3 regions of the Cytobacillus sp. BC1816 genome follow, and region 3 is predicted to be linked to each of the others. Evidence: a T-box and tRNA genes for the amino acid it is inferred to sense, from the RefSeq annotation. Region 3 holds a T-box; the other regions hold tRNA genes.
What was found. The T-box of region 3 lies ahead of leuS (leucine--tRNA ligase). A T-box ahead of a tRNA ligase gene usually reads a tRNA of that ligase, here a tRNA-Leu.
Positions count from the first base shown of each region.

Region 1 (9,993 bases), 2.1 Mb from region 3:
CGTTACCACATAGGCTGAGCTGTGACGGCGAGGGAAATTTAGTACCGAAGTTCCTGATTCCACACTGCCAAGAAAAGCCTCTAGCGAGGGAAAAGGTGCCCGTACCGCAAACCGACACAGGTAGGCGAGGAGAGAATCCTAAGGTGAGCGAGAGAACTCTCGTTAAGGAACTCGGCAAAATGACCCCGTAACTTCGGGAGAAGGGGTGCTCATTAGGGTGAATAGCCCTGATGAGCCGCAGTGAATAGGCCCAGGCGACTGTTTAGCAAAAACACAGGTCTCTGCGAAGCCGCAAGGCGAAGTATAGGGGCTGACGCCTGCCCGGTGCTGGAAGGTTAAGAGGAGAGGTTAGCGCAAGCGAAGCTTTGAATCGAAGCCCCAGTAAACGGCGGCCGTAACTATAACGGTCCTAAGGTAGCGAAATTCCTTGTCGGGTAAGTTCCGACCCGCACGAAAGGCGTAACGATCTGGGCACTGTCTCAACGAGAGACTCGGTGAAATTATAGTACCTGTGAAGATGCAGGTTACCCGCGACAGGACGGAAAGACCCCGTGGAGCTTTACTGTAGCCTGATATTGAATTTTGGTACAGCTTGTACAGGATAGGTAGGAGCCTGAGAAGCCGGAGCGCTAGCTTCGGTGGAGGCGTCGGTGGGATACTACCCTGGCTGTATTGAAATTCTAACCCGCGCCCCTTATCGGGGCGGGAGACAGTGTCAGGTGGGCAGTTTGACTGGGGCGGTCGCCTCCTAAAAAGTAACGGAGGCGCCCAAAGGTTCCCTCAGAATGGTTGGAAATCATTCGCAGAGTGTAAAGGCACAAGGGAGCTTGACTGCGAGACCTACAAGTCGAGCAGGGACGAAAGTCGGGCTTAGTGATCCGGTGGTTCCGCATGGAAGGGCCATCGCTCAACGGATAAAAGCTACCCCGGGGATAACAGGCTTATCTCCCCCAAGAGTCCACATCGACGGGGAGGTTTGGCACCTCGATGTCGGCTCATCGCATCCTGGGGCTGTAGTCGGTCCCAAGGGTTGGGCTGTTCGCCCATTAAAGCGGTACGCGAGCTGGGTTCAGAACGTCGTGAGACAGTTCGGTCCCTATCCGTCGTGGGCGCAGGAAATTTGAGAGGAGCTGTCCTTAGTACGAGAGGACCGGGATGGACGCACCGCTGGTGTACCAGTTGTCTTGCCAAAGGCATCGCTGGGTAGCTATGTGCGGAAGGGATAAGTGCTGAAAGCATCTAAGCATGAAGCCCCCCTCGAGATGAGATTTCCCATAGCGTCAAGCTAGTAAGATCCCTGAAAGATGATCAGGTTGATAGGTCAGAGGTGGAAGCGTGGCGACATGTGGAGCTGACTGATACTAATCGATCGAGGACTTAACCAAAACGAAAAGCGGAGGCGACTGTTCAACTTCGAGAGAAGTTAGGAGCCGAAGCTAGACAAGTCATTGGTGAATACTCGGCAAATGCTTCTTCATGCATTATCTAGTTTTGAGGGAACGAAAAAAAGTAAATTTCCTCTTGAAAAATGATAAAAAGACGGTATAATAATACTTGTCTTTGAAAAAATAGTCTGGTGGCGATGGCGAGAAGGTCACACCCGTTCCCATACCGAACACGGAAGTTAAGCTTCTCAGCGCCAATGGTAGTTAGGGGCTGTCCCCTTGTGAGAGTAGGACGCTGCCGGGCTGTTTTACAAATATCATTATTCCGCAGTAGCTCAGTGGTAGAGCATTCGGCTGTTAACCGAACGGTCGTAGGTTCGAATCCTACCTGCGGAGCCAAATGGAGAGCTGTCCGAGTGGCCGAAGGAGCACGATTGGAAATCGTGTATACGCTAACCGCGTATCAAGGGTTCAAATCCCTTGCTCTCCGCCATTATAATTTCTATATTGGCCCCTTGGTCAAGCGGTTAAGACACCGCCCTTTCACGGCGGTAACACGGGTTCGAATCCCGTAGGGGTCACCATTTTGGAGGATTAGCTCAGCTGGGAGAGCATCTGCCTTACAAGCAGAGGGTCGGCGGTTCGATCCCGTCATCCTCCACCATATTATTGTCGCGGGGTGGAGCAGTCCGGTAGCTCGTCGGGCTCATAACCCGAAGGTCGCAGGTTCAAATCCTGCCCCCGCAATCTGGTCCGGTAGTTCAGTTGGTTAGAATGCCTGCCTGTCACGCAGGAGGTCGCGGGTTCGAGTCCCGTCCGGACCGCCATTTTTACAAAAAGTAAATAATATGTGGCTCAGTAGCTCAGTCGGTAGAGCAAAGGACTGAAAATCCTTGTGTCGGCGGTTCGATTCCGTCCTGAGCCACCTTTACTGAATTGATTTGCCGGTGTAGCTCAATTGGTAGAGCAACTGACTTGTAATCAGTAGGTTGGGGGTTCAAGTCCTCTTGCCGGCACCATTCTTTATGCTAATATGGAGGGGTAGCGAAGTGGCTAAACGCGGCGGACTGTAAATCCGCTCCTTCGGGTTCGGCAGTTCGAATCTGCCCCCCTCCACCAATTTATATAGGGGTATAGTTTAATGGTAAAACGAAGGTCTCCAAAACCTTTGATGTGGGTTCGATTCCTACTACCCCTGCCAATATTATAATGGCGGCTGTGGCGAAGTGGTTAACGCATCGGATTGTGGCTCCGACACTCGTGGGTTCGATTCCCATCAGTCGCCCCATAAATTTATAGTAACAGTACGAGTATAACTCTCATATAAATGTGATATGAACTATCAATGGGCTATAGCCAAGCGGTAAGGCACCGGACTTTGACTCCGTCACTCGCAGGTTCGAATCCTGCTAGCCCAGCCATTTTGCGGAAGTAGTTCAGTGGTAGAACATCACCTTGCCAAGGTGAGGGTCGCGGGTTCGAATCCCGTCTTCCGCTCCAGAATAAACTTCATTTTATGGCGGCATAGCCAAGTGGTAAGGCAGAGGTCTGCAAAACCTTTACCACCGGTTCGAATCCGGTTGCCGCCTCCATAATCTAAATCTTGATTCGCTGATATACGCCGGGGTGGCGGAACTGGCAGACGCACAGGACTTAAAATCCTGCGGTAGGTGACTACCGTACCGGTTCGATTCCGGTCCTCGGCACCACAAGATTTACTACATTTTAATATGCCGGTGTGGCGGAATTGGCAGACGCGCACGACTCAAAATCGTGTTCCTTCTGGAGTGTCGGTTCGACCCCGACCACCGGTATCTAAAAAGAGGTTTCCCAATAGGGAAATCTTTTTTTGTTGTTTAATTAATATCTGTGCAAATTTTTAAAGCGGATAGCAAATATCAATGCAGCCATTCTGCTGATTGTGATGTAATATTATCTATCTTGGACGTAACACACATCTGTTGCTTACTTTAGTAATTCAAACCTGGTTTATCTTGTTTCATAGGAACCTTCCGAACAGTTAAGAACCCCCTCTCGAAACCACCCTCTGAATCTTTCGGAACCCTGCATTGAAACAACTTTTATTAGGATGGTGCTGTATACCATCTGTCCTGTTCGATATAAAAGTCTCCCTCATAATTCTTGACTTCAAAAATGTAGATGCAGCCTCCAGTGATTAATAATGAATCTATTTGGAAAAAGCCCACATCTCTATGTTCAAGATAGCTTCATTCTATGCAATGTTTTCCATTTCCACAAGCTAATCCTTTTAAAGAAGTCAAAATATTGCACCATTTTAGTCAATCCAGTCACCTATATATGCAAACGGTTTCAAATATAATGTAGGAAAGCGTTTGCAAGAGATGAGGGGGCGGTGAAGAGATTTGGAGACAAAGATTGAAGTCGGGGAAGCAGCAGTCAATTCAGAGGTTAAAACAGTATCCAGGAAAAAAGCAAATCTGAAAAAAATGCTAACATACAGCGCATTTGTAGGACCGGCATTGATTTTTTTCCTGGTGATTCAAATCATTCCTTTTTTGATGGGAATTTATTATTCTTTTACTTCCTGGAATGGTGTCAGTTCTGTAGTTGAGTGGGTCGGACTTGAAAATTATATAAAGATCTTTAAAAATGATCCCAAGTTTTTTGATTCCTTCATTTTTACTACCAAGTTTATGTTAGCCTCGGTTATTATTAGTAATTTACTAGGTTTTGGGCTTGCATTATTATTGAACGCAGCATTGAAGTCCAGAAATTTATTGCGGACTGTGTTCTTCATTCCTAATGTTATCGGGGGATTATTGCTTGGGTTCATCTGGCAGTTTATTTTTGTAAAAGGGTTTGCTGCAATTGGAAATCTTACAGATCTATCCGTATTTAAGCTGCCATGGCTTGGGGATGAGTCAACAGCATTCTGGGGAATTGTAATTGTGTTTGCCTGGCAGATCAGCGGATATATGATGGTTATTTATATTGCAGCGCTGCAGGGGGTTGATCAGACATTGCTGGAGGCCGCCAGGATCGATGGGGCATCAAGCTGGACACTTCTGACGAAAATTATTATTCCTCTTATTTTGCCGGCGTTTACGATTTGTTTCTTTTTAACTATTTCAATGGCATTTAAGATTTTCGACCTGAATATTTCACTGACAGGCGGAGGTCCATTTAATTCAACACAATCTGTTGCAATTAATATTTATCAGGAAGCATTCCAGAATAACCGGTATGGTCTGGGTACCGCGAAATCCATTTTGTTCTTCCTTGTTGTAGCAATTTTTACAACGGTTCAGGTTATGATGACCAAGAAAAGGGAGGTTGAGGCCTAATGAGTCCCAGATATACGAAGGTTACGTTTCTGCTCGAGATTATCGGAATCGTATTAGGAATCATATTCCTCATACCTTTTTATTTCGTGATCATCAATTCTGTAAAAGGTTTTGCAGATATTTTGATTGATGCTGCAGCGTGGCCGCAGGAGTTTTTATTCTCCAATTACTTGAAGGTATGGGATATTATTAATTTCCCGCGGGCCTTCTGGAATTCGCTTATAATTACGGTGATCAGCAATATTGGACTGGTTGTCATTAGTTCCATGGCTGCCTGGAAGATGGTCCGAACCCCGGGGAAATTCAGCAAAATCCTGTTTGCGTTATTTGTATCTGCGATGGTTATTCCTTTCCAGACGGTCATGATACCGCTGATGAAGCTGGGAGGCACGCTGAATCTGACAAACAGCATACCTGGTCTCATCATTATGTATTTTGGCTTTGGTGTACCATTATCGCTTTTCCTGTATCACGGATTTATTAAAACAGTTCCAATAGAGATAGAAGAATCGGCCCGAATTGATGGGTGCAGCCAGTTTGGGGTCTTTTGGAGAATTGTTTTTCCGCTTCTAAAGCCAATCACTGTAACGGTTATTATTTTAAATACATTATGGATCTGGAATGATTATCTTCTGCCACTTCTTGTGCTTCAGGATGCAGAACTAAGGACGATTCCTTTGGCCACAAGTTCATTCTTTGCACAATATACAAAGCAATGGGACATGGGACTGGCCGCCCTTGTGATGGGCATTACACCTGTTGTTATTTTCTTCCTGTTTCTGCAGAGGCATATTATTAAAGGCATTGCACAAGGTTCCATCAAGTAGTTATAGAGACTTTTGCGGCCATATGGGCTGTTAAAGTTTATATAAAAAATTATTCAGGGGGGAAACAAAATGAAACGCTTTGCTCTATTACTGCTGTCATTGGTTCTGATGGCGGGCATTATGGCGGGCTGTTCTTCTTCCAGCTCTTCAGGGGATGAAAAGCCAAAGGATGATTCAAATAATGATGATGAAGTGGTAACATTGAATTTGTTCCAGTTTAAAGTGGAGATTGCCGATCAGCTTCAGGCAATGATCGGTGAATTCGAAAAAGAGCATCCGAATATTAAAGTAAAGCTTGAATCAGTCGGCGGCGGTGCTGATTATGGTGCTGCATTAAAAGCAAAGTTTGCATCCGGCGAACAGCCTGACATTTTTAACAATGGCGGATTTAAAGAATTGGAGCTTTGGAAAGAGCATCTTGCAGATCTTTCGAATGAGCCTTGGGCAGAGCATGTGCTTCCAATTGGAAAAGTTCCAATGACTGATACAGACGGCAAACTTTATGGAATGCCTGTAAACCTTGAAGGATACGGTTTCATTTATAATAAGGATTTATTTGAAGAAGCAGGCATCACTGAACCACCTAATACGATTTCTGAACTGAAGGATGCTTCTGAAAAACTAAAAGATAAAGGAATTACTCCTTTCTCTGCCGGTTATGGAGAGTGGTGGGTCATTGGCCAGCATTTACTAAATATTCCATTTGCACAGCAGGAAGATCCGGTGGCATTTATTGAGGGCTTATACAGCGGATCTGAAAAAATTACTGGCAATGATAAATTTAAAGAGTTCAAAGAAGTGCTTGATACTGAAATAAACTTTGGAAATGATAATCCATTAACAACAGATTATAATACGCAAGTAACGCTATTTGCATCCGGCAATACAGCAATGCTTCAGCAGGGGAACTGGACAGAAAACATGATTCTTGAAATCAACCCTGAAATTAATATGGGATTCCTGCCAATTCCGCTTACTGATGATGAGGCTGAAGCAGACCGTTTACCGGTAGGCGTTCCGAACAACTGGGTTCTTAATAAAAATTCAGAGCATCTTGAAGAAGCAAAATTATTCCTTGACTGGATGGTTTCTTCTGAAACAGGAAAGCGTTATATCACAGAAGAGTTTGCGTTCATTCCTGCCTTCGACAATATAGAACCAACCGGTTTAGGCCCGCTTGGACAGCATATTCTTGAGTATTCTAAGGAAGAGAAAACCGTTCCTTGGACATGGTTCAGGTGGCCGGATGGTGCAAATAAAGAGTTTGCTGCAACAATCCAGGAATACGCTGCAGGAAAGATTGACTATGATACGGTCGTAGAACGCTTCCAGGCATCCTGGGATAATCTGAAATAAATTTGGTTAAACAGGAAGCATGTCTGCGGAAGATATGCTTTCTGTTTTATATTTTAATTATATGCAAAACCCCATAACAAAAAGGCATCCCCAAAAAGGGAAGTTCGCTTTATACTATTGTAAAAGACAAAGCAGCGGGGGATGTAAATGTTCAAAAAGAGCATTAGAAATAAACTGATTGTTCTATTGATGGTAGCCACGATCGTTCCATTTGGGGCGTCTATAATCATCACTTATTATCATACAGCGGAATCATTGAAAGACCAGGCCATTAAGGAAAATAGCAACCTATTATATCAAGGAAAAGTGAACCTGGAGGGTTACATAAATGAGCTGGACGGATTAACACTATCCCTTTACAATAATCCAGGTTTAATAAACTTTTTAAAAGATCCCCAAAAGGAAAATAATTATCAGGCAGTGGAAGCTGTAAGAAATGTAATTTCTACCATACTGTATGCAGAAGAAAATATCAAAAGAGTTAACATTGCTGTTGCAAAGGAAGATCGTCTTATAACAGCTTCCAGGCGCTCTACAGTTATTTTTTCAAAGAAGCTGACAAATGCCAATCAGGAATTTTACGTAAAAGCCAAAGAAAGTCCAAGTAATATGTATCTTGAGCCTATTCATAAGATAAAGGAGCCTGAGGACAAAAAGCCTAAAAATGTAATAACGCTTCACAGATCTTTAATCAATATTCCATCAGATGATGTATTGGCATATATCTCACTGGAGTTCTCACCAGATCAAATAACCAATATCAGCCGTAATCTTTATTCGGGTGAAAATGAAGAATTCTATATAATATCTCCTGAAGGTGAATTGATCTACCGTTCAACTGATGAAACTGATGAAGATTCTAAGTCGACTGATTGGATCGATTGGGTAATGAGTACAAATAAAGAAAATGGCACGGTTGAATGGAAAGAAGGTTCTTTCAACGGCGTCATGATATACGATCAATTATCGCAAAATTCTGGCGGCTGGTATCTTGTTAAGCGTGTCCCATATATCACTTTATATGAAAGTGCATTCAGCGTGGCGAAAATCAATATCATGTTTGGTGTAATAGGACTCATACTGGTTATTCTTGCCACTCTATTTATCTCTGTTAGAATCACTTCACCAATCAGAATCCTGCTGAAATATATTGATCAGGTTGAAAAGGGAAACCTTAATGTCCGTTTTCAATCTTTCGGCAATGATGAGATTGGCTATCTCGGTGATCGTTTTAAACAAATGATCGATAAAATTAATGATTTAATCAATCGGGAGTATAAACTTCAGCTTGAAAACAAGACCAATCAGCTAAAGGTTCTGCAGTCACAGGTTAATCCGCATTTTTTATATAACGCGTTGCAGTCTATCGGAACAGCAGCATTAAAAAATCAGGGTCCGCAGATTTATTCGTCTGTTACCCGCCTTTCTAAAATCATGCGGTACAGTATGAATATGGAGGAGGATATGGTTCCTCTTCAAAAAGAGATCGAACATACCAAGTCTTATCTCCTGCTGCAAAAAGAGAGGTTTGGTGACCAGCTTCAGTTCAGTTTTCAGCTTGATGAAGCAGCAATGGGGTTTCCTGTTCCGAAAATGATTCTACAGCCAATAGTGGAGAATTACTTTAAGCATGGTTTTGATGCGCGGGAAAAAGCTGGAGAGGTTAGTATCACCTGCAGACAGGATGAATTTTATCTGGATATTCTGATCGAGGATAATGGCACAGGCGTCTCTGAGAGCAGGCTGGAGGAAATCCGATTTCATTTGATGAATGACAGGATGGGGCAAAAGGGTGAGTTAACGAATATCGGACTGAAGAATGTTTACACCCGGTTAAAACTCTATTATGGCAATCGGGCATTCCTGCAGCTTAAGAATCTTGAGCGAGGCGGGCTGCTTGTTTCTATTAAACTTCCAAAAAGGATGGAAGGTGGATAAGATGAAAGCAATTATTGTGGATGATGAAAAACATGTGAGGGAAGGCTTGCTTCTTCTGGGAGATTGGAGCCGCTTTGGTATTGACACAATCATGGAGGCTGTTGATGGAAATGAGGCCATAAAGCTGATTAAAGAGCATCGCCCGGAAATCATATTCACTGATATGAGCATGCCAAAGAGAGATGGCATAAGCCTTTTAAAATGGATTCATTCTTCGGGTTTATCCAGCAAGACGATTGTCGTCAGCGGATATGATGATTTTGACTATATGAGGAATGCCATCTGTTATAAAAGCTTTGATTATATCTTGAAGCCTATTGATCCTGAAATACTGAATGAAACCCTGGAAAAAGCTATAAATGAATGGAAACAGCAAAGTACTCCTGAGGAATGCAAGCAGGAGCATGACGGAGAGATGAATGTGATTCAGCAAATAGAACAGTTTTTGCTGGAAAGCTATAACAAGGATATTAACCTGCAGGAAATTGCAGATAGATTTTATTTAAGCAGGGAGTACATTTCCAGGAAGTTTAAACAGGAATACCAGGCTACCATAACAGATTTTATTACGAATGTTCGAATGAACAAGGCAAAAGAGCTTCTGCAGAACCCTAAACTGAAAATCTATGAAATTGCTTTCCAGGTCGGCTATCAGGATGAAAAGTATTTTAGCAAAGTGTTTAAAAAGACAGTGGGGATTTCCCCAAATGAATATCGAAGTATGAATTAACAGAAGGAGGAAGATCATGATCAACGTGCTTGTTTGGAATGAGAATCGACATGAACAAAGGGATGAAAAGGTAAAGTCTGTCTATCCGGATGGTATTCACCGTGCCATTGCAGACTTTTTAAAGGAAGAAGATCATAAAGTAAAGACAGCTACATTGGATGAGCCCCAGCATGGACTTAGTGATGCTGTTTTACAGGAAACAGACGTTTTGGTCTGGTGGGGACATCTTGCGCATGGGGAAGTTGAGGATGCAACCGTTGAAAAAGTAAAACAAAGAGTGCTGGACGGAATGGGGCTGATTGTCCTGCATTCTGGCCATTTCTCTAAAATTTTTAAAGCATTGATGGGAACATCCTGTGATTTAAAATGGAGAGAAGCGGATGAAAAGGAACGGATTTGGATTGTAGATCCAGGCCATCCCATTGCAGAAG
Region 1 covers NZ_CP195611.1:1,172,867-1,182,859, forward strand. Annotated here, with positions in the region: rRNA gene ACR42H_RS06195 (23S ribosomal RNA) at 1-1,385, shown strand, start outside; rRNA gene rrf (5S ribosomal RNA) at 1,573-1,689, shown strand; tRNA gene ACR42H_RS06205 (tRNA-Asn) at 1,710-1,784, shown strand; tRNA gene ACR42H_RS06210 (tRNA-Ser) at 1,788-1,878, shown strand; tRNA gene ACR42H_RS06215 (tRNA-Glu) at 1,895-1,969, shown strand; tRNA gene ACR42H_RS06220 (tRNA-Val) at 1,974-2,049, shown strand; tRNA gene ACR42H_RS06225 (tRNA-Met) at 2,059-2,132, shown strand; tRNA gene ACR42H_RS06230 (tRNA-Asp) at 2,136-2,212, shown strand; tRNA gene ACR42H_RS06235 (tRNA-Phe) at 2,238-2,310, shown strand; tRNA gene ACR42H_RS06240 (tRNA-Thr) at 2,329-2,404, shown strand; tRNA gene ACR42H_RS06245 (tRNA-Tyr) at 2,421-2,504, shown strand; tRNA gene ACR42H_RS06250 (tRNA-Trp) at 2,513-2,586, shown strand; tRNA gene ACR42H_RS06255 (tRNA-His) at 2,598-2,673, shown strand; tRNA gene ACR42H_RS06260 (tRNA-Gln) at 2,732-2,806, shown strand; tRNA gene ACR42H_RS06265 (tRNA-Gly) at 2,811-2,885, shown strand; tRNA gene ACR42H_RS06270 (tRNA-Cys) at 2,904-2,977, shown strand; tRNA gene ACR42H_RS06275 (tRNA-Leu) at 3,006-3,094, shown strand; tRNA gene ACR42H_RS06280 (tRNA-Leu) at 3,118-3,199, shown strand; partial or broken gene ACR42H_RS06285 (nuclease-related domain-containing protein) at 3,482-3,595, opposite strand; gene ACR42H_RS06290 (carbohydrate ABC transporter permease) at 3,770-4,711, shown strand; gene ACR42H_RS06295 (carbohydrate ABC transporter permease) at 4,711-5,538, shown strand; gene ACR42H_RS06300 (ABC transporter substrate-binding protein) at 5,608-6,894, shown strand; gene ACR42H_RS06305 (sensor histidine kinase) at 7,042-8,832, shown strand; gene ACR42H_RS06310 (response regulator transcription factor) at 8,834-9,562, shown strand; gene ACR42H_RS06315 (ThuA domain-containing protein) at 9,579-9,993, shown strand, end outside.
Region 1: it encodes a tRNA-Leu, which carries the amino acid that the T-box ahead of leuS (leucine--tRNA ligase) is inferred to sense. The anticodon was not compared.

Region 2 (9,993 bases), 1.2 Mb from region 3:
TTCCTTTGAGTTTCAGCCTTGCGGCCGTACTCCCCAGGCGGAGTGCTTAATGCGTTTGCTGCAGCACTAAAGGGCGGAAACCCTCTAACACTTAGCACTCATCGTTTACGGCGTGGACTACCAGGGTATCTAATCCTGTTTGCTCCCCACGCTTTCGCGCCTCAGCGTCAGTTACAGACCAAAGAGTCGCCTTCGCCACTGGTGTTCCTCCACATCTCTACGCATTTCACCGCTACACGTGGAATTCCACTCTTCTCTTCTGCACTCAAGTTCCCCAGTTTCCAATGACCCTCCCCGGTTGAGCCGGGGGCTTTCACATCAGACTTAAGGAACCGCCTGCGCGCGCTTTACGCCCAATAATTCCGGACAACGCTTGCCACCTACGTATTACCGCGGCTGCTGGCACGTAGTTAGCCGTGGCTTTCTGGTTAGGTACCGTCAAGGTACCGGCAGTTACTCCGGTACTTGTTCTTCCCTAACAACAGAGTTTTACGATCCGAAAACCTTCATCACTCACGCGGCGTTGCTCCGTCAGACTTTCGTCCATTGCGGAAGATTCCCTACTGCTGCCTCCCGTAGGAGTCTGGGCCGTGTCTCAGTCCCAGTGTGGCCGATCACCCTCTCAGGTCGGCTACGCATCGTTGCCTTGGTGAGCCGTTACCTCACCAACTAGCTAATGCGCCGCGGGCCCATCTGTAAGTGATAGCCGAAACCATCTTTCAGCTTTCCCTCATGTGAGGGAAAGAATTATCCGGTATTAGCCCCGGTTTCCCGGAGTTATCCCAGTCTTACAGGCAGGTTGCCCACGTGTTACTCACCCGTCCGCCGCTGACTTCAGGGAGCAAGCTCCCATCTGTCCGCTCGACTTGCATGTATTAGGCACGCCGCCAGCGTTCGTCCTGAGCCAGGATCAAACTCTCCATATAAGAGTTGATTAAGCTCATAAGTTGTCTTTTCAAAAAAGACTAATGATTTAACGTTGACGTTTTTGTTCGTTCAGTTTTCAAAGATCAATCAAGCAACTATATTAGAATAACATCTTAGAAATGATTCGTCAATACTTTTTTTAAAGTTTATTGAGAAATTATTTGCTGTATGTCTTTCTAATATTAAATTCATACTGGCGTTAGCAATGAAAAATATTCCAGTATGTAAGGATTAAAAAAGACAAAGAGCAAGACTCTCTGTCTTCGCCCGGCAGCGTCCTACTCTCACAGGGGGACAGCCCCCAACTACCATCGGCGCTGAGAAGCTTAACTTCCGTGTTCGGTATGGGAACGGGTGTGACCTTCTCGCTATCGCCACCGGACTATTTGGTTGAAGAAACTTCGTTCCCTCAAAACTAGATAATGTATGAAGAAGCATATGCCGAGTATTCACCAATGTGGTTAAGTCCTCGATCGATTAGTATCAGTCAGCTCCACATGTCGCCACGCTTCCACCTCTGACCTATCAACCTGATCATCTTTCAGGGATCTTACTAGCTTGACGCTATGGGAAATCTCATCTCGAGGGGGGCTTCATGCTTAGATGCTTTCAGCACTTATCCCTTCCGCACATAGCTACCCAGCGATGCCTTTGGCAAGACAACTGGTACACCAGCGGTGCGTCCATCCCGGTCCTCTCGTACTAAGGACAGCTCCTCTCAAATTTCCTGCGCCCACGACGGATAGGGACCGAACTGTCTCACGACGTTCTGAACCCAGCTCGCGTACCGCTTTAATGGGCGAACAGCCCAACCCTTGGGACCGACTACAGCCCCAGGATGCGATGAGCCGACATCGAGGTGCCAAACCTCCCCGTCGATGTGGACTCTTGGGGGAGATAAGCCTGTTATCCCCGGGGTAGCTTTTATCCGTTGAGCGATGGCCCTTCCATGCGGAACCACCGGATCACTAAGCCCGACTTTCGTCCCTGCTCGACTTGTAGGTCTCGCAGTCAAGCTCCCTTGTGCCTTTACACTCTGCGAATGATTTCCAACCATTCTGAGGGAACCTTTGGGCGCCTCCGTTACTTTTTAGGAGGCGACCGCCCCAGTCAAACTGCCCACCTGACACTGTCTCCCGCCCCGATAAGGGGCGCGGGTTAGAATTTCAATACAGCCAGGGTAGTATCCCACCGACGCCTCCACCGAAGCTAGCGCTCCGGCTTCTCAGGCTCCTACCTATCCTGTACAAGCTGTACCAAAATTCAATATCAGGCTACAGTAAAGCTCCACGGGGTCTTTCCGTCCTGTCGCGGGTAACCTGCATCTTCACAGGTACTATAATTTCACCGAGTCTCTCGTTGAGACAGTGCCCAGATCGTTACGCCTTTCGTGCGGGTCGGAACTTACCCGACAAGGAATTTCGCTACCTTAGGACCGTTATAGTTACGGCCGCCGTTTACTGGGGCTTCGATTCAAAGCTTCGCTTGCGCTAACCTCTCCTCTTAACCTTCCAGCACCGGGCAGGCGTCAGCCCCTATACTTCGCCTTGCGGCTTCGCAGAGACCTGTGTTTTTGCTAAACAGTCGCCTGGGCCTATTCACTGCGGCTCATCAGGGCTATTCACCCTAATGAGCACCCCTTCTCCCGAAGTTACGGGGTCATTTTGCCGAGTTCCTTAACGAGAGTTCTCTCGCTCACCTTAGGATTCTCTCCTCGCCTACCTGTGTCGGTTTGCGGTACGGGCACCTTTTCCCTCGCTAGAGGCTTTTCTTGGCAGTGTGGAATCAGGAACTTCGGTACTAAATTTCCCTCGCCGTCACAGCTCAGCCTATGTGGTAACGGGATTTGCCTCGTTACCGGCCTAACTGCTTGGACGCGCTAATCCAGCAGCGCGCTTACCCTATCCTCCTGCGTCCCCCCATTGCTCAAACGGTAAAGAGGTGGTACAGGAATATCAACCTGTTGTCCATCGCCTACGCTTTTCAGCCTCGGCTTAGGTCCCGACTAACCCTGAGCGGACGAGCCTTCCTCAGGAAACCTTAGGCATTCGGTGGATGGGATTCTCACCCATCTTTCGCTACTCATACCGGCATTCTCACTTCTAAGCGCTCCACGGGTCCTTGCGATCCCGCTTCAACGCCCTTAGAACGCTCTCCTACCACTGACATCGTAAGATGTCAATCCACAGCTTCGGTGATACGTTTAGCCCCGGTACATTTTCGGCGCGGAGTCACTCGACCAGTGAGCTATTACGCACTCTTTAAATGGTGGCTGCTTCTAAGCCAACATCCTGGTTGTCTAAGCAACTCCACATCCTTTTCCACTTAACGTATACTTTGGGACCTTAGCTGGTGGTCTGGGCTGTTTCCCTCTTGACTACGGATCTTATCACTCGCAGTCTGACTCCCATGGATAAGTCTTTGGCATTCGGAGTTTGTCTGAATTCGGTAACCCGATGGGGGCCCCTAGTCCAAACAGTGCTCTACCTCCAAGACTCTTACTACATGAGGCTAGCCCTAAAGCTATTTCGGAGAGAACCAGCTATCTCCAAGTTCGATTGGAATTTCTCCGCTACCCACACCTCATCCCCGCACTTTTCAACGTGCGTGGGTTCGGGCCTCCATCCAGTGTTACCTGGACTTCACCCTGGACATGGGTAGATCACCTGGTTTCGGGTCTACGACCACATACTCATTCGCCCTATTCAGACTCGCTTTCGCTGCGGCTCCGTCTCATCAACTTAACCTCGCATGTAATCGTAACTCGCCGGTTCATTCTACAAAAGGCACGCTATCACCCATTAACGGGCTCTAACTACTTGTAGGCACACGGTTTCAGGATCTCTTTCACTCCCCTTCCGGGGTGCTTTTCACCTTTCCCTCACGGTACTGGTTCACTATCGGTCACTAGGGAGTATTTAGCCTTGGGAGATGGTCCTCCCTGCTTCCGACGGGATTTCTCGTGTCCCGCCGTACTCAGGATCCACTCTGGAGGGAACGAAGTTTCAACTACAGGGCTTTTACCTTCTCTGGCCGGCCTTTCCAGACCTGTTCATTTACCTCGTTCCTTTGTAACTCCGTATAGAGTGTCCTACAACCCCAGGAGGCAAGCCTCCTGGTTTGGGCTAATCCCGTTTCGCTCGCCGCTACTCAGGGAATCGCGTTTGCTTTCTCTTCCTCCGGGTACTTAGATGTTTCAGTTCCCCGGGTCTGCCTTCCATACCCTATGTATTCAGGTAAAGATCCTATCCCATTACGGATAGGGGGTTTCCCCATTCGGAAATCTCCGGATCAAAGCTTACTTACAGCTCCCCGAAGCATATCGGTGTTAGTACCGTCCTTCATCGGCTCCTAGTGCCAAGGCATTCACCGTGCGCCCTTTCTAACTTAACCGTATTTGACAGGTTCATCGAAGATGAACAAGATCAAAGGTTTTTTACTCTATTTAACATAGAGAGAATTCACTAAAATGGCGATTACTCGGTTATTGCTTCTTCATAATCATTATCTAGTTTTCAAAGAACGAATCTTTCATTGAGAGATTGAACTCTCAAAACTGAACGAACAAAACGCGTCACGTTTCATGTAAATATCCTTAGAAAGGAGGTGATCCAGCCGCACCTTCCGATACGGCTACCTTGTTACGACTTCACCCCAATCATCTGTCCCACCTTAGGCGGCTGGCTCCAAAAGGTTACCCCACCGACTTCGGGTGTTACAAACTCTCGTGGTGTGACGGGCGGTGTGTACAAGGCCCGGGAACGTATTCACCGCGGCATGCTGATCCGCGATTACTAGCGATTCCGGCTTCATGCAGGCGAGTTGCAGCCTGCAATCCGAACTGAGAATGGTTTTATGGGATTCGCTTAACCTCGCGGTCTCGCAGCCCTTTGTACCATCCATTGTAGCACGTGTGTAGCCCAGGTCATAAGGGGCATGATGATTTGACGTCATCCCCACCTTCCTCCGGTTTGTCACCGGCAGTCACCTTAGAGTGCCCAACTGAATGCTGGCAACTAAGATCAAGGGTTGCGCTCGTTGCGGGACTTAACCCAACATCTCACGACACGAGCTGACGACAACCATGCACCACCTGTCATCCTGTCCCCCGAAGGGGAACGCCCTATCTCTAGGGTTGTCAGGAGATGTCAAGACCTGGTAAGGTTCTTCGCGTTGCTTCGAATTAAACCACATGCTCCACCGCTTGTGCGGGCCCCCGTCAATTCCTTTGAGTTTCAGCCTTGCGGCCGTACTCCCCAGGCGGAGTGCTTAATGCGTTTGCTGCAGCACTAAAGGGCGGAAACCCTCTAACACTTAGCACTCATCGTTTACGGCGTGGACTACCAGGGTATCTAATCCTGTTTGCTCCCCACGCTTTCGCGCCTCAGCGTCAGTTACAGACCAAAGAGTCGCCTTCGCCACTGGTGTTCCTCCACATCTCTACGCATTTCACCGCTACACGTGGAATTCCACTCTTCTCTTCTGCACTCAAGTTCCCCAGTTTCCAATGACCCTCCCCGGTTGAGCCGGGGGCTTTCACATCAGACTTAAGGAACCGCCTGCGCGCGCTTTACGCCCAATAATTCCGGACAACGCTTGCCACCTACGTATTACCGCGGCTGCTGGCACGTAGTTAGCCGTGGCTTTCTGGTTAGGTACCGTCAAGGTACCGGCAGTTACTCCGGTACTTGTTCTTCCCTAACAACAGAGTTTTACGATCCGAAAACCTTCATCACTCACGCGGCGTTGCTCCGTCAGACTTTCGTCCATTGCGGAAGATTCCCTACTGCTGCCTCCCGTAGGAGTCTGGGCCGTGTCTCAGTCCCAGTGTGGCCGATCACCCTCTCAGGTCGGCTACGCATCGTTGCCTTGGTGAGCCGTTACCTCACCAACTAGCTAATGCGCCGCGGGCCCATCTGTAAGTGATAGCCGAAACCATCTTTCAGCTTTCCCTCATGTGAGGGAAAGAATTATCCGGTATTAGCCCCGGTTTCCCGGAGTTATCCCAGTCTTACAGGCAGGTTGCCCACGTGTTACTCACCCGTCCGCCGCTGACTTCAGGGAGCAAGCTCCCATCTGTCCGCTCGACTTGCATGTATTAGGCACGCCGCCAGCGTTCGTCCTGAGCCAGGATCAAACTCTCCATATAAGAGTTGATTAAGCTCATAAGTTGTCTTTTCAAAAAAGACTAATGATTTAACGTTGACGTTTTTGTTCGTTCAGTTTTCAAAGATCAATCAGTAAGTTTGGAGCGGGTGAAGGGAATCGAACCCTCATCATCAGCTTGGAAGGCTGAGGTTTTACCACTAAACTACACCCGCATATAATTATCGTTTCCCGAATGGTCGGGAAGACAGGATTCGAACCTGCGACCCCTTGGTCCCAAACCAAGTGCTCTACCAAGCTGAGCTACTCCCCGTAATATGGCGCGCCCGAGAGGAGTCGAACCCCTAACCTTTTGATCCGTAGTCAAACGCTCTATCCAATTGAGCTACGGGCGCATCTTTTAAAAGCAACTCTTATATTATATCAACATGAAATTCAAATGTCAACAACTTTTTTGGTGCGGCCGAGAGGACTTGAACCTCCACGGGGTTGCCCCCACTAGGCCCTCAACCTAGCGCGTCTGCCATTCCGCCACGACCGCTTAATGAAGCGACAAGTAACATCATACCAAAACGTAGTACTTATCTCAATGGTAATTAATGGTGCGGGTGAAGGGAGTCGAACCCCCACGCCTTGCGGCGCCAGATCCTAAGTCTGGTGCGTCTGCCAATTCCGCCACACCCGCAATATGAAATTAAAATGGTGAGCCATGAAGGACTCGAACCTTCGACCCTCTGATTAAAAGTCAGATGCTCTACCGACTGAGCTAATGGCTCATCAAAAATGGCTGGGCTAGCAGGATTCGAACCTGCGAGTGACGGAGTCAAAGTCCGGTGCCTTACCGCTTGGCTATAGCCCAATAACAAATGGCGGTCCCGACGGGAATCGAACCCGCGATCTCCTGCGTGACAGGCAGGCATGTTAACCGCTACACCACGGGACCATCCACATAAAACCGTCGAAAACAAAAAAAGTGACCCGTACGGGATTCGAACCCGTGTTACCGCCGTGAAAGGGCGGTGTCTTAACCGCTTGACCAACGGGCCATTGTGAGAATTTTCTGGCGGAGAAGGAGGGATTTGAACCCTCGCGCCGCTTACGCGACCTACACCCTTAGCAGGGGCGCCTCTTCAGCCACTTGAGTACTTCCCCAAATATGGCTCCGCAGGCAGGATTCGAACCTGCGACCGTTCGGTTAACAGCCGAATGCTCTACCACTGAGCTACTGCGGAATAATAATAAACTTTATCGATAAAACACTTAACATCTTATCGACTCTTCATATTATAAGGACGCAGGCTATAAAAGTCAAGCTTGTTTTTAGAAGAATTTATTAGCCGTTTATCCTGTTTTGTCCTGCGACAATTATTAAATATAAAGTGAACTTAATCTAATGTCAATTCTTTTTTTAAAACTAATTTCCCCTTGCATTTACCGCAAACATATTTCTTCGTATCAACTATTCTTTTTCTTTGATAAGTTTGACGGCAATCCTTACACATATAAACAAGAATCTTAGCAGATCTATTTGTTTTTGGACGATCAGGCAAGGCCGAACAAAATCGGGGTGCTCCCACTTTTTTCATTAGCAATCTGAAATCCTGATCGCGATGTTTATATCCTTTTCCTTCTAAATGCAAATGATAATGACATAGCTCATGTTTAATAATTCCTTCTAATTCTTTGGCCCCAAGCTGCTCATAATACTTTTTGTTTATTTCAACATGATGTGATATCAGCATATATCTTCCGCCAGTCGACCTGAGGCGCGAATTAAAATAAGCCTGATGGCGAAAGGGCTTGCCAAAGCTTTCTAAAGATATCTTTTCAACAAGTGTCTGAAGCTCCTGGTCATTCATAAAAATGTTTTTCCTCTCTTATCGTAAACATGACAACCTATTATAGCATACATTATATATACCTTTTATAGCTCTGAACTCGCTTTGCTGCCCAAGGGAGCGATCATCAGATTCCAATCACGGGAGGTAATTCAGATGCCTGTATGGTTTCAAAATCAAATCCAGCGTGCTTTTTATGAAAAGGACCGCTATCAGATCAAACTGCTGAATCAGTGCTGGTTTTTCTATAGGAAGAAACACTGCTCATAAAATATGGCGAGCCTGAGATATACCCGCTTAAATCAGCTACAGCCCTTTATAAACCTTACAAGCATAAGCCAAATCACGCTAGAAATATTAATTTCCGTCGTGATTTGGCTTATGACTCGAAGAACTAGCTTTTTAACCCAGCAAAACAAAGGAATGTAATTTAGTTAGGCCCAAGCATAGTTAAGGCAACTCTTCCCTTGTGCTTATCAACAGAGTCAACCCAGACCGTTACTACATCCCCAACGGACACGACATCCAGCGGGTGTTTGACAAATTGGCGGCTAAGTTTGGATATATGAACAAGGCCATCCTGTTTGACTCCGATATCAACAAATGCACCAAAGTCGACAACATTTCTCACTGTCCCTTGAAGCTCCATCCCTTCCTGCAGATCTTCAAGTTTCAGCACTTCTTTCTTTAGCAGCGGCTTTGGCAGCTCATCACGCGGATCCCTTTCAGGTCTCATTAAGGCATCGATAATATCTCTCAGTGTAAGTTCACCAATTTCAAGCTCCCGGGCTGCCTGGCTGATATTTATGCCTTTTAGAGCTTCCCTTAATGATAGTGTTCCAAGGTCACTGGATTTAAAGCCGAGATTAGCAAGCAATTTATTTACTACTGCATAGGTTTCCGGGTGGATTCCAGTCCGGTCCAGAGATTCTTTCCCATCGATAATCCGCAGGAAGCCAATTGCCTGTTCATAGGTTTTGGCCCCAAGGCGCGGAATCTTTTTCAGCTGCTTGCGGTCTGTAAATTTCCCTTCTTCTTCCCGTTTCTTGATTATATTCACAGCAACTGTTTTTGAAAGGCCAGCTACATGCTGCAGCAATGAAGATGACGCTGTATTTACATTGACACCCACTTGGTTTACCGCTGTCTCTACAACAAAAGAGAGTGATTCTGTCAGCTTTTTCTGGGATACGTCATGCTGATATTGACCAACCCCCACGGACTTGGGATCAATCTTAACCAATTCTGCAAGAGGATCCTGGAGGCGGCGGGCGATGGATACGGCACTTCTTTCTTCTACCTGGAAATCAGGAAACTCTTCTCTGGCCAGGTCTGAGGCAGAATATACGCTCGCCCCTGCTTCATTGACAATTAGGTAGAATATCTCCTCTTTCATGTCCTTTAAAATGTCAGCGATGAACTGCTCGGTTTCCCTTGAGGCGGTTCCATTGCCGATGGCAACCATTTCTACTTTGTATGTGTTTAGAATATGAACTACTTTCTCTCGTGCTTGTTTCGTTTTGGAAACAGGCGGATGCGGATATATGACACCGATATCAAGTACTTTTCCTGTTTCATCTACAACAGCCAGCTTGCAGCCAGTTCTGTAGGCAGGGTCTACACCCAGTACCACCTTGCCTTTTAACGGGGGCTGAAGCAGAAGTTTTCTGAGATTTTCAGAAAAAATCATGATTGCCTGTTCTTCTGCTTTTTCAGTTAGTTCATTGCGGATTTCACGTTCAATCGAAGGCATAATCAGACGCTTGTATCCATCTTCAATGGCTTCCTTTACAAGTGCCCCTGCAGGGGAGCGTTCATCCTTTACCCACTTTTTATACAAGTACTTTAAAATAAATTCGGTATTTGGCTTAATGTTAATCCTTAAAACTTCTTCTTTTTCACCGCGGTTTAATGCAAGTGTGCGGTGTGGAACAATCTTGCTCACTGGTTCCTCATACTCGTAGTACATTTCATAAACGCCTTTTTCGTCAATCTCTTTATTCTTCACAGATGACTCAATAGTTCCCTTTTTGGCTGTTTCCATACGGATCCATTTTCTGCTTTCTGCTTCATCTGATGCCCATTCTGCGATAATATCTTTCGCTCCAGCAATTGCCTCTTC
Region 2 covers NZ_CP195611.1:261,183-271,175, reverse strand. Annotated here, with positions in the region: rRNA gene ACR42H_RS01520 (16S ribosomal RNA) at 1-926, opposite strand, end outside; rRNA gene rrf (5S ribosomal RNA) at 1,193-1,309, opposite strand; rRNA gene ACR42H_RS01510 (23S ribosomal RNA) at 1,385-4,320, opposite strand; rRNA gene ACR42H_RS01505 (16S ribosomal RNA) at 4,527-6,076, opposite strand; tRNA gene ACR42H_RS01500 (tRNA-Gly) at 6,175-6,248, opposite strand; tRNA gene ACR42H_RS01495 (tRNA-Pro) at 6,270-6,346, opposite strand; tRNA gene ACR42H_RS01490 (tRNA-Arg) at 6,352-6,428, opposite strand; tRNA gene ACR42H_RS01485 (tRNA-Leu) at 6,489-6,574, opposite strand; tRNA gene ACR42H_RS01480 (tRNA-Leu) at 6,634-6,718, opposite strand; tRNA gene ACR42H_RS01475 (tRNA-Lys) at 6,734-6,809, opposite strand; tRNA gene ACR42H_RS01470 (tRNA-Gln) at 6,818-6,892, opposite strand; tRNA gene ACR42H_RS01465 (tRNA-Asp) at 6,901-6,976, opposite strand; tRNA gene ACR42H_RS01460 (tRNA-Glu) at 7,008-7,079, opposite strand; tRNA gene ACR42H_RS01455 (tRNA-Ser) at 7,095-7,185, opposite strand; tRNA gene ACR42H_RS01450 (tRNA-Asn) at 7,191-7,265, opposite strand; gene ACR42H_RS01445 (SprT family protein) at 7,419-7,892, opposite strand; gene cmpA (cortex morphogenetic protein CmpA) at 8,028-8,141, shown strand; gene ACR42H_RS01435 (Tex family protein) at 8,302-9,993, opposite strand, start outside.
Region 2: it encodes a tRNA-Leu, which carries the amino acid that the T-box ahead of leuS (leucine--tRNA ligase) is inferred to sense. The anticodon was not compared.

Region 3 (9,993 bases):
TCTTGGAACGACTCCATATGCAGGCTGGGAAGTCAGCTTAATTGTCGCTGTGTTCATGATGATTTTTGGCTACTGGTGGCTGAAGCGCATGATCACAAAGGCTGTAAACAAAGGAGAAACCTTTGAATCCCGCAAGCAGGATCCTGTAACTGAGAATAAGGAATTACCGCACCCTCTTATGGGAGTTCTCCCATTAGCTGTCGTTTTAATTATCTCATTTATATTCCATGACTCTCTTGCACAATCTGCACTTATTCTTGCATTACTGGGCGGAGTTATTGCCACATATCTATTGAATAGAAAGTATTTCACAAATTTCTGGAATGCTGTGTCTGATGGGACATTAGGCGCATTGATAGCGATAGGGAATACAGCTGCTGTTGTCGGGTTTGGCGGAGTGGCAAAGGCAGTGCCTGCATTTGCCACAGCTGTAGATTGGATGACAAGCATTCCTGGAAGCCCGCTGATAGGCGGTGCCATAGCAGTAAGTGTTATCGCCGGCATGACCGGTTCAGCTTCAGGCGGGCAGGCCATTGCATTGCCGATTCTGGCCCCGCATTATATGGACATGGGCGTCAATGCAGAAGCCCTGCACAGAACGGTTGCCATTTCATCTGGTGCCCTGGACTCTTTGCCGCATAATGGCTATGTTGTTACCACTGTACGGGCTATCTGCGGGGAATCTCATCAGGCTGCATATGGGGCTGTGGCTGCTGTAACGGTAATTGTTCCACTAATTGGGTTAGCATTGGCTATTATCTTATTCTCACTTGGTCTGGGAATCTAATTTCGGCAGGGGCCCATACAATGGAGCCCCGGCTTTGTTTTTGAAAGGAGCTTATTCATGGTACAAAATAAAGTAGTTTTTATAACCGGTGCAGCGCAGGGAATTGGCTATGAAATTGGCAAGAGATTTGCTGAACACGGCTCGAAAATTGTTCTGACAGATATTCAGGAAGAGGCCGTGAAAAAAGCTGCAGAAAATTTGCAGCATGAAGGTTTTGAAGCAATCGGGCTTAAATGTGATGTGACCTTAGAGTCTGATATACAAGCGGCCATCAATGAAACTGTCAGCCAATTCGGTGCCTTGGATGTGCTCATTAACAATGCAGGGCTGCAGCATGTTTCCTTTATTGAAGACTTTCCTACTGAGAAATTCGAGTTTCTGATCAAAGTAATGCTGACTGCACCGTTCATGGCCATTAAACATGTCATACCCGTTATGAAAAAACAAAAGTCCGGCCGTATTCTGAACATGGCATCCATTAACGGTCTTGTTGGATTCGCGGGGAAAGCAGCTTATAACAGTGCCAAGCATGGCGTTATAGGCCTTACTAAAGTCGCAGCATTGGAAGCTGCTGAAGATGGCATTACGGTTAATGCCATTTGCCCGGGCTATGTAGATACACCACTCGTAAGAAATCAGCTGAATGATCTTGCTAAAACAAGAAATGTACCTATTGAAAAAGCGCTGGAAGAAGTTATTTATCCCTTAGTGCCGCAAAAGAGGCTGCTGACGGTAGAAGAGATTGCGGATTATGCTATTTTTTTGGCTGGTGACGGAGCTAAAGGAATTACAGGACAGGCGGCAGTTATCGATGGAGGATATACTGTTCAGTAAATACAATCACATTTCGAAAAGCATTGCATATTCTAGTTATTAAATTCCTGTCAGGATAAGCCTACTTGCATCCTGGCGGGAAATTTATTACAATAGTCATATTCTTATACTAAAATGCTTAGATAAGGAGCAGTAGTGGTGCAACAGCCCGTTTTAGAGAGTTGACGGAAGGTGCAAGTCAGCCGGGCACATCATGAACTCGCCTTGGAGCAGCAAGTGTGAAGGACCAGTAATGCTTGCCGTTTTCCGCGTTAAGGATGAATGAAGCGAGTGACATGTTCACTAATGTGGGTGGTACCGCGGGAGATTTATACATAATCCTCTCGTCCCTTTTTTGGGATGAGAGGTTTTTTGTTTTATTTTTTAGGCTGATTTGTAAAGTTCGTTGCTTACAGACTAAGTTTAACTATCTGAGTTGATTGTAGCGGGGGGCACTTGATCCTCGAAAATGCTGACGCATTTTCTAAGTGCGGTGCTCATTCAATTCCTGCGGGAAGTGAGAGAAGTTAGAGACCCCGCAGGCGAAGCCGAGGAGGCTCTCCTCTCTCCCCGCGGGTTCGCTAAGTGCTTCCTGCTAAAATCAACGGGCAATATTCATAAGCCAAAAAACGGTTTACAAGAAAAGAGCCTGATTTTATTTTCAATAATAGGAGGAAACAAAAATGAGTTTCAATCATCAGGAGATTGAAAAAAAGTGGCAAGGCTACTGGGAAGAAAATAAAACTTTCAAAACAACTGAAGATAAAGGCAAGCGCAAGTTTTATGCGCTTGATATGTTCCCTTATCCTTCAGGCGCAGGACTTCATGTCGGTCACCCGGAAGGATATACGGCAACAGACATCCTTTCCCGTATGAAGCGCATGCAGGGCTATAATGTCCTTCACCCAATGGGCTGGGATGCATTTGGTTTGCCTGCCGAGCAATATGCCCTTGATACAGGAAACGATCCTGCTGAATTCACAGAACAGAATATCAACACCTTCCGCCGCCAGATTAAGGCTTTAGGTTTTTCATATGACTGGGATCGTGAAGTAAACACAACAGACCCTGAATACTATAAATGGACTCAGTGGATATTCTTAAAGCTTTATGAAAAAGGACTTGCATATATCGATGAAGTAGCTGTTAACTGGTGTCCCGCACTTGGAACAGTACTTGCAAATGAAGAGGTCATTGACGGAAAAAGTGAACGCGGAGGCCATCCGGTAGAACGCCGTCCAATGAGGCAGTGGATGCTTAAAATTACGGCTTATGCGGATCGCCTGCTTGAAGATCTTGATTTATTGGATTGGCCAGAGAGCCTTAAAGATATGCAGCGAAACTGGATCGGCCGTTCTGAAGGAGCAGAAGTAACGTTCAATATTGAAGACCATGATGGCACGTTCACTGTTTTCACCACAAGACCTGACACATTATATGGTGCAACATATGCTGTTCTTGCTCCAGAACATGTGCTTGTTGAAAAAATTACAGCAGATGGGCAGCGTGAGGCAGTTCAGGCTTACATTGACAAAGTAAAAAGCAAGAGCGATCTAGAGCGGACAGATCTTGCTAAAGAAAAAACAGGTGTCTTCACTGGCGCTTATGCGATTAACCCGGTCAATGGCGAAAAAATGCCAATCTGGATTGCAGATTATGTTTTAGTCAGCTATGGAACTGGGGCCATCATGGCGGTACCAGCTCATGACGAGCGCGACTATGAGTTCGCCAAGCAATTTGATCTTCCTATTAAAGAAGTCGTTGCCGGAGGAGATGTTGAAAAAGAAGCGTACACTGGCGATGGCGAGCATGTAAACTCAGATTTCCTTGATGGATTAAACAAAGAGGAAGCGATTGAGAAAATGATCGAATGGCTTGAAGAGAAAGGCATTGGCACTAAGAAGGTTACTTATCGTCTTCGTGACTGGCTATTCAGCCGCCAGCGCTATTGGGGCGAGCCGATTCCAGTGATCCACTGGGAAGATGGCACAATGACTGCCGTGCCGGAAGATCAGCTGCCATTAGTGCTTCCAAAAACAACGGAAATCAAACCATCCGGCACTGGAGAGTCACCATTAGCCAACATCGATGAGTGGGTTAATGTCGTGGATCCTGAAACAGGCAAAAAAGGCCGCAGGGAAACCAACACAATGCCGCAATGGGCAGGCAGCTGCTGGTACTATATTCGCTATATTGATCCGAAAAACAGTGAAGCTCTTGCAGACCCTGAGAAATTAAAAGAATGGCTTCCGGTTGATATTTATATCGGCGGAGCTGAACATGCGGTTCTTCATCTCCTATATGCCCGTTTCTGGCACAAGGTCCTTTATGATGTGGGAGTTGTCCATACGAAGGAACCGTTTCAAAAGTTATTTAACCAAGGTATGATTCTTGGGGAAAATAATGAGAAAATGAGTAAATCAAAAGGCAATGTCGTTAATCCGGATGAAATTGTAGCAAGCCATGGTGCTGATACTCTTCGTCTATACGAAATGTTTATGGGACCTCTTGAAGCTTCCATCGCATGGTCTACAAATGGATTGGATGGTTCAAGAAGATTCCTTGACCGGATCTGGCGTTTGTTTGTGGAAGAGACTGGTGAATTAAGTCCGAGAATTAAGGACATCGAAGAAGGCAGCAGCCTTGAAAAGGTTTACCACCAAACGGTGAAAAAAGTAACTGAAGACTACGAGGGGCTGCGTTTCAACACAGCTATTTCTCAAATGATGGTATTCATCAATGAAGCATATAAAGCAGATGTACTTCCAAAGACCTTTGCAGAAGGCTTTGTTAAAATGCTTTCACCTATTGCTCCTCACATGTCCGAAGAGCTTTGGTCTAAATTAGGGCATGGTGAATCCATTGCGTATGAAGCTTGGCCTGCATATGATGAAGCTAAAATGACAGATGATGAAGTCGAAATCGTTATCCAAATCAACGGCAAAGTTAAAGCAAAGCTTATGGTTCCAGCCGATGCCAAAAAAGATTTATTGGAGCAAATCGCAATGGGCGATGATAAAGTAAAAGAACAAATTGACGGAAAAACCGTCCGTAAAGTCATCGCTGTGCCAGGTAAACTTGTGAATATCGTTGCAAATTAAGGTATACCAGATGAAACCGCCTCTATTTGTCAGAGGTGGTTTTGTATTTGTGTTATAGAAACTTCCTATTTATATTTTTCGTCCCATATAGGGTATTATAGGAGTGGCAGCATTATTTAATGCTAAGTTCTATTTAAAAGGCTTTTCAGAAAGGGTGTTAGGATTGGAACGTATTGAAGAGATAACAACAGAAGAATTGCAAAAAAAGCTTGAAGAAGGGGAGAAACTTGAGCTTGTCGATGTAAGGGAAGATGAAGAGGTTGCATCCGGCATGATTCCAGGGGCGAGACATATCCGTATGGGCACGATACCTGAGAATCTTGATAAATTTGATAAAGATACGGAGTACATTATTATTTGCCGTTCTGGCAATCGCAGCGGAAACGTATGCCACTATTTGCAGGACCAGGGATATAAAGTCCGCAATATGACCGGGGGCATGCTGAACTGGCAGGGTGAAACAAAATAGAGAAGAGCGGAGCCGCAGCAGGCTTCGTTTTTTTGTGTTTTAGTTTTAAAAATTCAGAAAATTGGACAAGCTGATAAAAAAATCTGAAAGGAAGTTTCCTGTGATTAAGGTAAAGTTATTTGATCATGAACATGAAAAAGATCTGGAAAAGGATATGAATCATTTTCTGGAGAAGATTGAGGAAAAAAAGCTGCTGGATATAAAATATAATGTTGCCGCAGTGCAAGAGGATGAAGATGAACAAATTTATTGTTTCTCTGCCATGGTTATATATAGAGCCTGATGTCTGAGGAGCATCAGGCTCTCTTTATTATACGATCCTAGCTGAAACTGCTGCGTTTAATCCGGCTAACCTGCCTGTTACAAGTGCGGATGTGATATTATACCCGCCTGTGTAGCCGTGGATGTCCAGAATTTCTCCGCAGAAGAAAAGTCCTTCCATCAACTTTGAAGCCATTGTTTGCGGTTCAATTTCTTTTACGGAAACCCCTCCGCCGGTAACAAAGGCTTTATCGAGAGGCAGCGTCCCATTTACTTTAAACTGAAAAGATTTACAGGCTTTTACAAAGCTTCTGATCTTTTCGTTTGAAATCGAAGCTCCCTGTGAGGACGGATCAATTCCGTTCTGCTCAAGAAGAAACAAAAGATATCTTTCGGGCAGCATCCCTTTTAAGAGATTTTTAATACTTTTCTTTGGCTCTTCTTTGATCTTTTTGGACACATCCTGAAAAAGAGGCTCTTCTTTCATATCCGGGATTGCGTCTAAATTCATGACCACTTCTTTTAAGTTCCACTTCTTCATCGCTTTCACCGCATATTGGCTGCAGCGCAAGACGGCCGGGCCGCTAATGCCAAAATGGGTAAAAATCATATCCATCCGATGGGTTATGAGCACTTTTCCTTTAGGGTTTAAAACACTAAGCGCCACACTCCGGAGCGACAATCCCTGTAGCATTTTCTCTTTAATAAAGTTCTCAGAAGATGTCAGCGGAACCTCGGTTGGGAAAAGCTCTGTAATCGTATGGCCAGCTTTTTGCGCCCATGCATAGCCGTCGCCAGTTGAGCCGGTATGAGGGACTGATTTTCCTCCGACGGCAACTACAACTGAATCTGCTTCATATACATCGCCTGTTTTTAATTCTACCGATTTCACCCTGCCATTTTCATAGTGAACATCCTGGATAGGGCTGTTCGTTTTGATATCGACTTTCAGCTCCTTCAGCCTTGAGATCAAGGCATCAACAACAGATTGTGCTTTGTCGGTAACAGGAAACATCCGCCCGTGATCTTCTTCCTTCAGCTTAATTCCTAAATTCTCAAAGAAGCGGATAATATCCTCATTGCTGAAAATGGAGAATGCACTGTACAAAAAACGGCCATTGCCGGGAATATGCTTAATGATTTCATCCACTGGAAGCCTGTTGGTGACATTGCACCGGCCTCCTCCGGAAATGGCAAGCTTCCTTCCAAGCTTGTTTCCTTTGTCAATCAGAAGAACTTTTGCCTTCTGTTCCGCAGCACCGATTGCTGCCATCAATCCCGAAGGACCCCCGCCTATAACTATTACATCATATTTCATATTTTCACCAACTTATCTTGATTCGCTATAAAAGCAATAGCTACATTATAAATCAAATATCCTATTTCTAAAAATAATGCCCCATAATACGGTATTGCAAGTGGAATTTCCTCTGTAAGAAGAGTACACTACAAATAGTGTGTCTAAAAAGATAGAAAATTGACGAACTTACTGCGAATTGTTTTGGCAATCACAGGCTGTAAAAGCCTGCATGCTTTAGTTTTTTAAATAAGAGAGAAAGCTTTGAAAGTCGATTACTGTCCAGCTCAAAAGGGAACGCTTCGACAGCTTTATCATCGCTCGACTAAAAGCGCTGGCTTTTAGGAGGAGCGCCTACCCCCTCGAGATGTCGGAGGCTGGCAAGGCGCTTCCGCATTTCATAAAGGAAGGGATTATATGTCATCTAAGCTCTTAAAGGGAACCTTCATCCTTACGCTTGGCACCATTATCTCGAAGGTTCTTGGTTTGTTTTATGTTATTCCTTTTTACCAGATTGTGGGGAAGGAAGGGACAGCCCTTTATTCCTTTTCGTATACACCTTATACAATCTTTATTAGTGTTGCAACAGCGGGGGTTCCGCTTGCTGTTTCAAAGTTTATCTCTAAATATAATGCAATAGAGGAATATGCAGTCGGACGAAAGCTGTTCAAATCAGGTCTGGCTGTCATGACGGCAAGCGGAATCATTTCATTCCTGATCCTGTTCTTCCTTGCTCCAGCAGTTGCCGAAATGACACTGGCCGGGAAAGACGTTGAGGTTAGTGTTAAAGATGTAACAACTGTAATTAGAGCGGTATCATTTGCCCTGATTATTATTCCGTTCATGAGTTTGATAAGAGGGTTCTTTCAGGGACATCAGTCAATGGGTCCTACTGCCGTTTCACAGGTTGTGGAGCAGATTGTCCGCATCCTGTTCGTTCTTGCAGGTGCATATGTCGTTTTAAATGTAATGGAAGGTTCACTGACTGCAGCGATCAGTGTCGCCACTTTTGCTGCCTTTATTGGCGGACTCGGAAGCCTCGGGGTATTATTCTGGTATTGGTATAAACGTAAGCCGCATTTGGATAAACTGCTTGAAGAAGATAAAGGAACCGTTGATATTTCCTTAAAGGAAATATATAAAGAAATCATTCTTTATGCCGCACCGTTTGTATTTGTGGGTCTCGCGAATCCTCTCTTTCAGTTTATCGATCAGATAACATTTACCAGAGCGATGGATGCCATCGGTGAATCGAAAAATGCAGTAGCAGCCTTTTCTGTCCTGAACTTTGAGACGCATAAGCTGGTCATCATTCCTGTCTCGCTTGCCACAGCCTTCTCGCTGACGCTTGTGCCAAGTGTGACGAAAGCATTTATGGATGAAGATAGGTCAGATTTAAACCGCCAGCTTAACCAGACTTTCCAGGTGCTTCTTTTTCTGACTCTTCCTGCCGTAGCAGGATTATCCCTGCTTGCTGAGCCGGTTTTCACCCTATTTTATGAGCATAAAGATTTGGGTACTGAGGTGTTGAGAACTTATGCACCAGTGGCGATTCTCTTTGCTTATTATTCGGTAACTGCAGCCATTCTGCAGGGAATCAATGAGCAGCGTTTTACAATCTTAAGTTTGCTGACAGGCCTGCTGGTAAAGCTATCATTGAATATTCCGCTCATAAAACTGTTCGAAACACAGGGAGCCGTATTTGCAACCGCTCTTGGCTATATCGTAGCTATTTTAATTAACCTTTTCGTAATTAAAACATTTTCAAAATATCCCTTCAAGCTTGTCTTAAGACGAGGAATGCTGATTGTATTATTTACTGCATGCATGTACATTGCTGCAGGAGTGGTTTATAAAATCACAACTGCCTTCTTATCGCCGGCATCCAATTTTCAGGCTATCATCATTGTCATCATCTGCGCAGCAGCTGGAGCGGGAGTCTATTTCTACCTAAGCTTCAGAACTAAATTAATCTATCTCCTGTTCGGATCAAGAGTCGATAGAATGCTTAAGAAATTAAGATTGAAGGCATAAAAATAGAAGGTCTCCGTGATGGGGGCCTTTTTTAAAGAACGTTTTAGAAAACAATATACAAAGCACTGAGTTGATTGGAACGGAGGGTACATGATCCTCGAAAAATGCTGGTGATTTTCTTCGTGCGGTGTTCAGTCGAGGAAGTTTATTCAATGTCCTGCGGGAGCAGCGGGACAGATGAGACCCCGCAGAAAGCAAGTGCCCCGTGCTGAAATCAACGGACAGAATATTTACTAATACAAGAAAAAGAGAACCGTTTAATAACGTGATATTAATTTAAACCAGATTAATTATGATTAAAAGGGAGGGGCAGCCATGAGAATTGACAAAATGCTGGCCAATCTGGGCTACGGCAGCCGTAAGGATGTTAAAAAGCTATTAAAGGATGGAGCTGTAACGGTTAATGAGGAAAAAGTAAAGGATCCCAAGCACCAGGTCGATCCTGAACAGGATGCTGTCATCATTAATGGCGAAAAGGTTGAATATAAGGAATTCATTTATTTGATGATGAACAAACCGCCAGGCGTCATCTCCGCAACAGAGGACTCTCAATTTGAAACCGTGGTGGACCTGCTCGGGATGGAAGACCTTGTTTTTTCTCCTTTTCCAGTAGGGCGCCTTGATAAGGATACAGAAGGGCTTTTGCTGCTGACCAATGACGGCCAGCTGGCCCATCGGCTGCTTTCTCCAAAGAAGCATGTTCCTAAAACCTATTTTGCAGTCATAGACAGGGAAGTCACAGCTGATGATATTGCCGCATTTAAAAAAGGGGTTATATTGGATGACGGCTATGAAACCAAGCCTGGGGAGCTGGAAATCCTTAAATCCGGCATGACATCTGAAATTGAATTAACCATTACAGAGGGAAAGTTTCATCAGGTCAAAAGAATGTTTGAGGCAGTGGGCAAAAGAGTCATCTATTTAAAGAGATTATCAATGGGCCCGCTTGAGCTGGATGAAACATTGGAATTGGGTGAATATCGGGAATTGACTGATGAAGAGCTTGATAAGCTGATGAATTATGAAGTGAGATGAGACGGAAAAATCGCCCTGACAGCAGGGCGATTTTCTATTTATTAGGTTGGTTATGCTTTGATTGTTAAGATGACATCTTTACTTTTTTTTGAGTTATGGTCCATTTGCCTCTGCTCGGACTCTTAACCAAGTCATTGTAGGCGAGGACATTTAAATCTCTTTGAATGGTGCGAGGAGTAATACCAAATTCCTCTAC
Region 3 covers NZ_CP195611.1:4,389,191-4,399,183, reverse strand. Annotated here, with positions in the region: gene ACR42H_RS22275 (GntP family permease) at 1-787, shown strand, start outside; gene ACR42H_RS22270 (3-hydroxybutyrate dehydrogenase) at 845-1,621, shown strand; T-box leader at 1,732-1,955, shown strand; gene leuS (leucine--tRNA ligase) at 2,284-4,701, shown strand; gene ACR42H_RS22260 (rhodanese-like domain-containing protein) at 4,865-5,170, shown strand; gene ACR42H_RS22255 (sporulation protein Cse60) at 5,271-5,453, shown strand; gene ACR42H_RS22250 (NAD(P)/FAD-dependent oxidoreductase) at 5,481-6,749, opposite strand; gene ACR42H_RS22245 (putative polysaccharide biosynthesis protein) at 7,146-8,762, shown strand; gene ACR42H_RS22240 (pseudouridine synthase) at 9,078-9,797, shown strand; gene ACR42H_RS22235 (DeoR family transcriptional regulator) at 9,862-9,993, opposite strand, start outside.